DNA from 2 places in the Paenibacillus sp. FSL H7-0442 genome. Region 2 is predicted to be linked to the other one. Evidence: predicted binding sites of a transcription regulator. Region 2 holds the regulator's gene; the other holds the start of a gene.
What was found. Region 2 encodes Rex, which represses fermentation and respiration genes when NADH is low (regulators of the CRP and FNR family bind a similar motif). Its sites were predicted from a motif close to TTGTGAAATATTTCACAA; they were not measured.
Positions count from the first base shown of each region.

Region 1: the regulator Rex is predicted to act here: its motif matches at 2,330-2,347, upstream of MHH57_RS04205 (DoxX family membrane protein).

Region 1 covers NZ_CP151963.1:936,111-942,163, reverse strand. The annotation lists gene MHH57_RS04220 (inorganic phosphate transporter) at 1-292, opposite strand, end outside; gene MHH57_RS04215 (DUF47 family protein) at 306-920, opposite strand; gene MHH57_RS04210 (DUF3048 domain-containing protein) at 1,109-2,203, opposite strand; gene MHH57_RS04205 (DoxX family membrane protein) at 2,452-2,970, shown strand; gene MHH57_RS04200 (hypothetical protein) at 3,186-4,109, shown strand; gene MHH57_RS04195 (class III extradiol ring-cleavage dioxygenase) at 4,182-4,973, opposite strand; gene MHH57_RS04190 (alpha/beta fold hydrolase) at 5,066-5,890, opposite strand.
Region 2 covers NZ_CP151963.1:3,293,307-3,299,359, reverse strand. The annotation lists gene MHH57_RS14350 (tetratricopeptide repeat protein) at 1-495, shown strand, start outside; gene dinG (ATP-dependent DNA helicase DinG) at 653-3,520, shown strand; gene MHH57_RS14340 (redox-sensing transcriptional repressor Rex) at 3,564-4,217, shown strand; gene MHH57_RS14335 (amidohydrolase) at 4,204-5,505, shown strand; gene MHH57_RS14330 (DUF5590 domain-containing protein) at 5,543-6,053, shown strand, end outside.

The DNA.
Region 1 (6,053 bases), 2.4 Mb from region 2:
TTAAGAGGTTCCAGATAATCGCAGCGATCAGCGTCGCAATGACGATATCAATTCCATTCGTAAGCTTGGTTGGATCAGCCACACTTCCACCAATCGTCTTCGCAACCCCTGTAAACAATATTGCCCCGAGAAAGTTCATGACCGCAGCCATAATAATCGCACGTCGCGGGGTCAATGCACGGGTCGATACCGAAGTTGCAATCGCGTTCGCCGTATCATGAAACCCATTAATAAAATCAAATGCCAGAGCAAGAAAAATAACAATACCCAATACCAGTAAACTTGTATCCATGTAAAAGGACTCCTTACGAGTTACGCATAATGATGGATTCCAGCATATTTGCAACATCCTCGCATGAATCCGTTGTCGTTTCAAGGCGTTCGTACAATTCTTTGCGTTTAATCAGTTCAATAGGGTCAGTTACAGTTGCAAACAGGTTTTTGATGCAAATACGCAACAATTCATCCCCCTGATTTTCCAAATCATTCAGACGAATAGTGTATTCACGAATGGCCAGCAATTTTTTCTGTGAAAGCAGATGTACAGCTTTCTGAATTTCGTAAGCTGATTGACGCAGAATATCAGCGAACTGCACAATATACTCGTCCGGCTCCGTAATGTTGTACATATAAAAACGGGAAGCCGTCGCTTCAAGACCGTCCAACACATCATCCATGGTTGTTGTCAGTTCCATGATGTCGTCGCGTTCCAACGGCGTAATGAAGGTCTTGTTCAGTTCAGTAATAATCGTGTGTGTGTAATCATCACACTTATTTTCATACTTCTTCATTTCATTTGTAAACAAAGTCACATCTTGAAGATTTGAAGTATGTTGGGCAAAATAATCGGCTGCTTGCACGATCGTATCTGCCATATTTTCCAACGTCTCGAAGAATATATCCTTTTTCTTCAATCTCATAACGATTACCCCTTTACGAAAATATCCGCAACCTGTTTCGACTGCAATAGACAACCTTTGCTATCTTATCACACTCATCAATGTTTTTGTAATGTTTGTAAAAGCAAATTTCATGATATACGTATACAGTGCCCGACATATAAGCTCATTATCCGACAATTTTTTCCTAAAAAGGTGTAATTCGTTTTCTAATTCACTTCTATGGTTACATGTTCCTTTAGTGGTGTATCTGCAGGCACCACATGTATATAGGATGTACCTGGCGTTAACGGAATTTCAACCCCATTCTTCATAAAACGAATCGCATCACCTGGCGTATGTTGCCACTCAGCCTGTATTAACTGTCCTTGTTGAAACACCATGGCCTCTCCGCTGCCGTCCAGTTCAACACTTAATCTGCCTACATCATCCAACGTTCGATGCCTGGTGCTCATCACAATGACATTGGCTGCTGAGAGCTGTTGGTTATTATTTTGATCCACATGTGACTTTTCGTTCACAAAACGCTTATATTGTTGATCCGCTGGATCATAGGTATAAGATACCCGGTAGCTTTTAAGCAAAAACCGGATTTGTAAAGATGTTGCAGTCTCGTCCACCATAACTGGGGTTTCGCCGGATTTAAGGTAAGTATATACTGGAACGTCCGTATGCGTAGCATACCCTTTACTATCGCTTCCTTTGCGCAGTCTATTCACGTCCGTGTATAGATTATGCGGAGGACGACGATCTTTGCTTCGCCAGAAGTATGCCCCTCCATTTGAAATCTCATCTAAATGTTCCTTCCGCTGCTGCTGTAAAATCGCATAGGCATCTGTGCTTCCCCCTGCGTGTATCGGCAACGCACCATAAGTTTCGCCCAGCTCAATCAAATACGGACGAATGCTACGGACCGGACCAACCTTTACATCTCCGCCATGACTTTGGAAAAAAGCGACCAGACGGGTAATTCCGCCTTCTGCAAGAACTTCATATACCATATCTGCCTGACTAAGTCCTGCCTGCGGACGTGCTGCTGGAGCATTGTTAATCATGACAGCGAGCGGTCGCTCCAAAACTGGCTGCTCCACCGGAAGACCGGTAAGCGGAGCTGTAAATGCCGGAGTAGACTGCTCCTTCGGCGGTTCAAGCGCCTCCTTCTCTGTTTTATGCTTGGTCGGTTGAGGAACGGGTTCAGTATCTCCCGTATTGGACATAGCAGAACAAGACATCAGCGTCATGCATAACAGAGCTGAGGCCATTACACGCAACCAATGATTTCGTTGGGAAATGGGCCCGGACAAGTTCATCCCTCCACTTCGTTATTTTTCTCATTATAAGCTTTATTTCCTGTTTTTGTCTTGATTGAAGCATGACCTCTCTATAGAATACTTATCTGAAGACATTAAAATTTTAAAAATATTCAGACTTTGTGATTTTTATCACAAATAACTGTAACTGAACCTACTACAATAAAGGTGTAGCAAAGATGATCATCCCAACAAAATGAAATACAACCAACATTATAGATTAAGAAAGAGGAGTGGTTTGAATGTTTAATAGCTGGTTACGTGAGAACAAAGTCGCAATGTGGTTGCTGACTGTCGTACGGGTTTATCTAGGTTATGAATGGATGACTCACGGACTTGAAAAGCTGACAGGTGGATTCGATGCAGGCGGATTTATCTCGGGGGCCATTGCTAAAACAGGTGGAGACCATCCCGCTGTACAAGGCTGGTGGGGATCGTTCCTCGAAGCCTTTGCCCTGCCGAATGTAGGTTTGTTCAACGTCCTGATCCCGTTGGGTGAGTTCTTGGTCGGGGTTGGCCTGCTTCTCGGTACATTGACTACACTGGCTGCTTTGATGGCCATGGTTATGAACTTCTCGTTCCTGTTCTCGGGTACAGTAAGCACCAATGCAATCTACCTGCTGTTTGAAATCTTCCTCGTAGTTGCTGGCGCAAATGCCGGAAGAATTGGCTTTGACCGTTGGGTACTGCCCTTCCTGCGTGGACTGTTTGGTAAAAATAAAGATACCTTTCCAGCGGACCCTAGTCGAAAAATCGCTTAAACATCCCCCAAATAACCGTTATCCTCCGGGATAATGGTTATTTTTTTGCGCTGTTATGCTCACAAGGAGGATTTTAGCTCCTCCTAACTCGGACTCTTTTATCGGATTCATTATCCTCCCCAAACGTTTACAAGTTGGATACAACATGGAATGCTCACGATACATTTACCCTATACACTACAGTTACATCAAAGAACGTAATGGAGGGTTATATCATGAAAAAAATCACCAAAGCCTATCTCATGCTCGCAGCAGTAACTTTCACAGTGCAGACTATGGGATCGGGATATACGGCATCAGCCCAAGCGGCGACGTCTACTACGACATCTCAGGCAGAAAGTGTACAACATATCTCCAAGACCTTCGAGCAGCTACTAGGCCAACCCGGCAAGCTATCTCAGGCATTCACTTATTTGCAAAAGCATATTCAATCCATTCCAGCTTCTCAAGCTACCCTCATGGTGCTTCATCTGGAAAATGCACAGAACCAGCAATTGGATTCCTATGCACAGACCCTATACCCGACCTCTGTTCAAACCAAAATAAATCAAATCTATAAACCCGGTGATTCGTTCACAAATGTAATCAGCCGTACAAGCGATGCGAACCTGAAAAAGTTGCTAACTCAAACAAGAGATGCCGGCTACAAACTTGAAACCGCAGAAGGCATGTATTACCCAATCATCAACTATGAAAAATATAAAGTATTCGGGAAGCACACCACGGCAGATATCCGCAGCTATATTGACATCATGTCGATGGAATCCGGACAGGCTGCTACCAAAGATGCCGCGCTCCGTATCGGCTATCAACAGTTAGCCGGACGAGTGCTGGCACAGGAATTGTTTTTAAACCAATATCCACATTCCAATCGTACACAAGCTATAAAAAAATTGCACGATCTGTACTTTTTCTATACTTTCTACGGCACGAACAATACGCCATTATTCGATCATGATACCGGGAAGATTCATCCGTATGCCAAAAAAGGGTATCAATGGTTCGTTCAACGTAATATGGATTCGAAGAGCACCTATATTCAAAAGCTGAAAGCATTTATGACACTGTTGGATCAAAATGGAGATCAACGTACTTCGCAGGTATCCACTTGGCTAAAAAAGAACGTGCCTTCTAATTAATCGAAGACGCAAAAAACACAAAAGAACTTCCATTCCCACACAGCATGTGGATTCGGAAGTTCTTTTTTACATTTACGTATCACTTTCTTGACCAAAAGCCCAACAATTGAGACTCAGCGAGCCAAGGACATACGACTGAAAAAGCTTATGCGCGGAGCGCTCCTGATCCGCAGCCCCCATCGCATAAAACAAAGGTGAAAAATGCTCTATTCCATAAGAAGGTACCGCTTGTTTGGCATATGGAGCCTTCTTGTCATATTGGAATAAGTGACGTAAATTCCAGTCTTGAAGCTGCTGTGCAATCCAGTCATCATATTGAACGGCCCAATCGGCTGGCTCACTCGTCTGCTTGAGTGTCCGCAAGTTGTGGACCAATCCGCCGCTACCGATAATCAAAATCCCTTGTTCTCGCAACGGCGCCAGCATCCGTCCAATCTCGTATTGCTCTTGAGGAGCGCGCCGAGAATCAATAGATAACGGTACGACCGGTATGTCCGCATCAGGATATATATGCCGCAAAACCACCCATGCTCCATGATCCAGTCCCCGGTTCCGAACCGGCTGGTGGAACAAGTTATGCTGACTGAACAGATGCTCTATCTCCTCATACAGCTTTGGATCGCCTGGTGCAGGGTAATCGATTGAGTACATTTCTTCAGGAAAGCCATAGAAATCGTGCAACGCTGCATGCTGATCATCCGCGCCAATACATTGATCGGGGCTATCCCAATGCGCGGAAAAAATGACAATTCCTTTGGGTCGGGGCAGGCTCGCGCCCAGCTTTGCAAGAAAGCTGGTATATGCGTTATTTTCTACAGCCAGTGTCGGTGAACCATGCGCAACAAAAATTGAGGGTAATGTCATCGCTGCCAACCTCCACACGCCAGTATAGTGTTACTCTTCCATTTTACTCCGGCGGAGGCGCAATTTCCAATACAATCCGTTACACACTGAAATCAGATCATCCAGTGCTGCCAATCACGTTGAATATTTTCCTGTTCATCCAGCCATTCAAGCGTCCGATCAATGAGCCGTTGCCGCTCTTTACCTGACGAGAAAGTGTGATCTCCCTGGAAAATAATCTCTTTATCACAGCGTCCCTCTGGACGCATCCAGAATATCTTTTGAAACAGAAATGCATAATCGACAGGAATAATATCATCCGAGGTTCCATGAATGACGAGCACATCCCCGTTAAATTTAACGGCCTCCTGGAACGGCTGAAATTGAGCTAACGACTCAAAGTAAGCAGGCGTAAACTTATAGCCCAAATAATCGGCATGACCAGTTTTAACAGACTCATCGTACACGCTTCGCTCCGTAATTTTGACGATGTCATTGAACGGATAGCCCACTGCTGACCAAAGGACCAGATTTTGTACTCTCTTGTCCCGTACGGCTGTGAGAAGAGCAACCGCGCCCCCCAGACTGTGACCGATCAGCGTCACCTTGGTCGGGTCAATGTCCGCACAATTGACGGCGTAATCCAATACGGTACGTGTCTGATTAATCATGGACTCAAGCCCCTGCTTGCCGTATTCACCTGTGCTCTCCCCACAACCGGCAAAATCAAAGCGCAGGACAAAATATCCCCCTTCGGCCAGTTCACGCGCAGTCTTGACGAATAATCGATCTACGCCGATACGATTGCCTACAAAACCGTGACATATAACAACGAGGGGAACTCGTCTCTGACGCTCTCCCTCATTTGTACGGTTTGGATAATGAATTGTTGCGGCCAGCTCTTCATGTTCAAAACGAATTCCAATTTGCCGTTCCATCCTGATTCCCCCTGTTTCAAGCTTCACTACACATTTATGAATTCGAACTCATATAGTAACGTGGAATATCCATCCAGGATATTTATTCACTTTAATTCCGATAAGTTTAATAAGTTTTATAGTAAAGTCAGTCTATCATCGCCCTGCTTCCTTGTCAACCTGT
Region 2 (6,053 bases):
GATGAGTGGCTGGCCTTTGAGGAAAAAATGGTGTGCCTGCGTGCGGCCGGCTTTTCCGCGGAGACCGATATGTCTGACACGGAGCTGCCTGAAAAAGAGCTGCCGGCTTTTAGTCGGGGGCAAGGGTATTATCGATTACTTATGTACCCTGAGGCGATCCAACAATTTGAGCAGGTACTACAGCATTTTCCGAACAGTTGGCAGAGTCGCATGTATATGGGAATGGCCTATTTTCAACTAGATGATCCAGCAGAAGCTGTATACCATTTTCAGAAGGTGCTGGACCTGACTGAGCAGGCAGGACTAAAAGCGGTCATCTATAATGCGCTAGGCTGTCTGTTGGCAAAGCAGGCTGACGTAGAGGAGGCGCAAAAATGTTTTGCTCTCGCACATCAGTTCGATCCTGCGTTACCCGAGCCGCTGCACAATATGGAAGCCTGTTTGTCCGGTACCGAAAAGCTTCGATACGACAGCTCCATAATGACCTGGATGTAGTTGTCAGACACCGAGTAAGACGATGCATGCCCACCTCCTGAGGCGGCGTATGCATCGTCTTTTTTGGCTGTCTTAATTTCCAAACACGCGATCTTCTGCTATGCTAATATACGGAGTTATTATTTTTGTAAGTGTCATAAGAAAGGATTAAGCCCGAATGAAATTTGCGGTATTGGATTTTGAAACGACAGGCACCCAGTCCGCGGATGACATCATTCAAGTCGGACTTGCAATTATAGATCATGATAACAGCATTTCCCGTGTTTACGGCTCTTATGTGAACCCTGGCAGATCTATTCCACCTTTTATCACTGGATTGACCGGAATTACAGACGATGACGTGAAGGATGCACCTGCACTTGAAGAAATGATGATGGAGCTTGTGCCTATGCTGGACGATGTTGTACTGGTCGGTCATAATGTGGCGTTTGATTTTAATTTTTTGCAAAACGCTCTGGATCGGTGCGGATACTTGCCATTTAGCGGAAGAATCTTGGATACAATGGATTTTCTGAAAATTATGTTTCCATCACTATCTTCGTATCAGTTGGGTTTTGTGTCTTCTGAGTTCGGGCTGGCACATGATCGCCCTCACCAAGCAGACAGCGACGCATTGGCTACGGCTGAGGTGTTTTTAAAGTGTCTGGGTGAGCTTCAAGCATTACCTCTGATAACGATACAGCGGCTTAGTGATTTGTTTGCAGAGGAAGACAGTGACCTTGGATGGTTTCTTGATGGGGTGCGTGAAGAGAAAGAGCTTGATCCTATTCAGGATTTGGAGGGATATCAGTTTTTTCGTCAGCTTGCGCTAAAAGTGGAAGATTGGACGGAGCTAGCTGCTCCGCGTAGAGAAGATGACCCGAATCCACTGTCAGGTGTTTCCTTTGAGGAGTACATGGATGATGTGCGGGACAATTTGCGTTCATCCTTGAGCCAATATGAGGAGCGCGAGGCGCAGATACAGATGATTGAGGGTGTGAATCAGGCACTGAGTGAAGACAAGCATCTGCTGATTGAAGCAGGTACAGGAACAGGGAAGTCCCTGGGTTATTTGCTCCCATCGCTGTATCACAGTGTGAAAAAGGGACAGCGCGTTATGGTGAGTACACATACGATCAACCTGCAGGAGCAATTACGCGAGCGCGACATTCCGATGCTGACCAAGGTGATTCCGTTTCCGTTCCGGGCTGCTATTTTCAAGGGTCGGGGACATTATTTGTGTCTGCGTAAGTTTGAACATAAAATAAATAGAAGAGACTTCGCGACACCGAAGGAAGATTTAATTACAGCGGCTCAGATGATCGTCTGGTTGACGCTAACAGAAACCGGTGATGATGAAGAACTGAATCTGAGCAACCGTGGAGGGGATTTCTGGGAAACGGTGGCGAGTGATTCAGAGTCCTGTCTTGGTCGTTCTTGCCCATGGTTCCGCAAATGTTATTATCATCGTGCACGCCATGAAGCAGGAATAGCGGATGTTGTTATTACGAATCATTCTAAGTTGTTCACAGACGTCAAAGCCAGTCATCAGTTATTGCCGAGCTATGAACATCTGGTGATAGATGAAGCCCATCACCTGGAGGAAGTAGCTGGTAAACACCTAGGTATGCATATGAAATATTTCACACTCGTGCATACACTGACGCGACTGTTCAAAGACAGCAAGAATGGACAACTGCCTTCACTTCGTCAACAGTTGGCGAAATCGGGACACGAGAAGTCGGCAGATTGGGCCTCAACCATTGATCAGCTGTATCCGCTCGTGTTAGAGGTGAAGGAAACTTGGGACCTGCTAAGCGACAAACTGTTTGGCATGTTGCCGGAGCGAAGTGATGCGACACCGGGTGAAACAGGACAGTTTTCTTCCCGTCTCAAACCTTCGGCCAAGCCTGCAAAGTGGGATCAGGCGGGAGCTTTGGAAAATCAGCTATATGTAACAATGAGCGAAATTTTGCGCAAGGGCGACAAGCTGATGCTGGACGTCAAGGAAGAACATGACGATTATGCGGCGGATAGCCTTATTACAGATATCACGGGTCTGCTCAAGGATTTGGCGGGGATTCGAGAAAATTTGCGCTTTTTTATCCGACTCGATGATGAAACAACCGTATACTGGCTCGAGGCGAGCGGGCAATTCCGTAGTAAATCATTGCAATTTTATGCGGTACCCGTCGATGTGAGCCGCCAGTTGAAAGAAATGTTTTTTGACAAAAAAAGAAGCATTATTCTGACTTCTGCTACCTTGTCGGTAGATAAGTCGTTTCAGTACATGATCGATCAGCTCGGCTTACAGGAGGCCGCAGATCAAGAGCGGCTGATGACTTCGCAGCTCCCGTCACCCTTTAATTACAGGGATCAGGTGTTGCTGGTTATTCCACGGGATTTCCCAAGTGTGAAGGGCAGTGTAGGAGATGCGCATTTTGTAGATATGCTCGTTAGCTCTCTAGGAGCGACTGCTCAGGCGACACGTGGGAGAATGCTCGTTCTGTTTACGTCCTATCGGATGCTCCGGCAAGTGTATGAGCCGCTCAAAGAGGCCTTAGCATCCAGCGAAATTACTGTGCTGGGACAAGGTGTGGACAGTGGAAGTCGCAGCAAGCTAACCCGCCGGTTTCAGGAAGCGAAAGCTTCTGTATTGCTGGGGACCAGCAGTTTCTGGGAAGGCGTCGATATTCCGGGGAAGGCTCTGACTTGTCTAGCCATTGTTCGCTTGCCGTTTCAACCGCCGAATCACCCGCTGCTGGAGGCAAAAAGCGAACTGCTCCAGCAGCAGAAGAAGAATCCATTTATGAAGCTGTCTGTACCGCAAGCGGTCATTCGCTTCAAACAGGGATTTGGTCGGTTGGTACGTACAGCGAACGACCACGGGGTCGTTATCGTTTATGATACGCGTGTGATTGAATCCTATTACGGAAAGCACTTTTTGTACTCGTTACCGGGACCAAAAATGGAGCATATGCCATCGGAGCAAATGGTGCCCCGCATCGCCGAATGGCTCCAATCCGCCCCGGAGACAGAGGCATAACGGACGGACATAAGTATGTTCGTTACAATTAGGGGGAGCAAGTATGAAATCAGATAAAATTTCAGAGGCTGTCGTACGGAGGTTACCCGTATATTTACGTTATCTGAATGCACTGCACAAACGGGAGGTGGCTACGGTCTCTTCTCAAGAGTTGGGACAGAGGCTAGATTTGAACCCGGCCCAAATCCGTAAAGATCTTGCTTATTTTGGAGATTTTGGTCGGAAGGGTATTGGTTATGATGTTTCTTATCTCATTGAGAAAATACGCCATATCCTGAAAATCGACCAACAAATTAATGTAGTATTGGTCGGAGCGGGTAATCTGGGGCAAGCCCTTTCGAATTATAACGCTTATTTAAAAGACAATATGAAGATTGTAGCGGTATTTGATGCGTTTCCGGATAAGGTAGGAACCAAGATCAATACATTGGTCGTGCAACCGATGGATGAACTGGAAGCGACTGTGAAAGAAAAACACATTCGAATCGGGATTATTACCGTACCTGATTTTGAAGCACAGCACGTGGCTGACAGGCTTATTGAGAGCGGAATTGGAGCGATCCTGAACTTTGCACCGACTACTCTCAAGGCACCAGCCAACATTCGGATTCATGCCACAGACTTTACAACTGATTTGCTTAGCCTCGCTTATTATTTGGAGGACGGAAAGGAAGAAACCCAATATGACAGTGAATAAATGGATGATTAAAAACGGATCTTTTGCCATAAATGGACCAGAAGCAGGGGTAGTCCATGGTTTTATGATTGTGGAGGATAGTCGTATTACTTATATTGGCGAAACCTTGCCTGCGGGTGAGGAAGAGACGGAAGCGATCGATGGTAAAGGGCTATTGTTTTTACCTGGTCTGATCAATACTCATGGTCATGCGGCGATGTCTCTACTGCGTGGGCATGGAGATGATTTGGCACTTCAAGTATGGCTTCAAGAAAAAATGTGGCCTATGGAAGCCAAGTTTACTTCTACAGACGTGTACTGGGGTACGTCCTTGTCTGTGCTGGAAATGCTGAAAGGTGGAACAACAACCTTCCTCGATATGTACGATCATATGGATGAAGTGGCTCGTGTGGCTGAAGAGTCAGGTATTCGTGCAAGTCTGATGCGTGGAGCAATTGGACTATGTTCGGAGGAAGAACAGCGAATCAAGCTGGCAGAGGCCGTGACTTTTGCACGTAACTGGCACGGTAAAGCAGACGGGCGTATTACTACGATGATGTCTCCGCACGCGCCATATACATGTCCACCTGCGTTTATTGAAAAATTCGTACAAGCTGCGCATGATCTGGACTTGCCACTGCATACGCACATGTCTGAGACGATCGCCGAAGTAGAGCAAAACGTACGCGACTACGGTTTGCGTCCGGTTGCACACTTGGATAAGCTTGGCTTTTTCTCCCGTCCTTCGCTTGTTGCCCATGGCGTTCATTTGAACGACGAAGAAATAGCTTTACTGGCAGAACGTGGTGTAGCGGTTTCCCACAATCCTGGCAGCAACTTGAAGCTGGCAAGTGGTGTGGCAAGAGTGCCTGAATTGCTGCGTGCAGGGGTTACGGTTTCTCTCGGAACGGATGGTCCTGCCAGCAATAATAACCTGGATATGTTCGAGGAAATGCGTCTGGCAGCACTTATTCACAAGGGTGTATCCGGTGACCCTACGGCAGTTCCTGCAAGTGAAGCGCTGCGTCTGGCAACAGAATACGGTGCAAAGTCGATTGGTTTAAAAGAAGTAGGAGCGTTGGCAGCAGGCAACAAGGCTGACTTTATCGCGTTGGATCTGAATCAGGCACATTTCTTGCCGCGTACAGATCTTATTTCCCATGCGGTATACTCTGCAAGCGCCAAGGACGTGGCTCATGTGTGGGTAGACGGTCGTCAGGTTGTGAAAAACGGCGAATGCCTGACTATGGACGAGGAACGTATCAAACATGAGGCACAAGCCGCCTTTGAAGGGCTGCTGTCGCGCTAATTCAGGTGTCACATCCCCTTAGAGAGGAAGCACGGGTTTGAAAAATAAGAAAAAATGGATAGCGGTCGCCATTTTGGCCGTGATACTGATCCTGGTCAGCATTTTCTGGTATTATTCCTATGTTACTCAAGACCAGGTGGCTGAGAAAAATGCCGCTATCATTAAGGCCAAGCAATCAGGTGGCCTGGTTAGCACGACTCAAACATGGAAGTCTGTATGGGATCAGGTTTATTGGGTGGTTCAAGGGAAAAATGCACAGAATGAAAATATAATGGTATGGGTTCCTTTTCAAAAAGTGGAGGGACAACCTAACGTACCTGCCGCAGATAATAGCGGTGTTCATACCGAGCTGCTGAAGAACGGAGTCGACGAGCAAAAAATGACGGCGCTAATTCAGCAGCAGCTTCCAGGTGTGAAAATTGTAAGCCTCCTGCCGAGTGTGTTCAATGGCGAATATGTGTGGCAGCTGTTTTACGATGATGGAAGCCATCATTACTATGCCTTTTACCGTTTTTCAGATGGGGGAGCGACGGGGGTAAAGTATACTT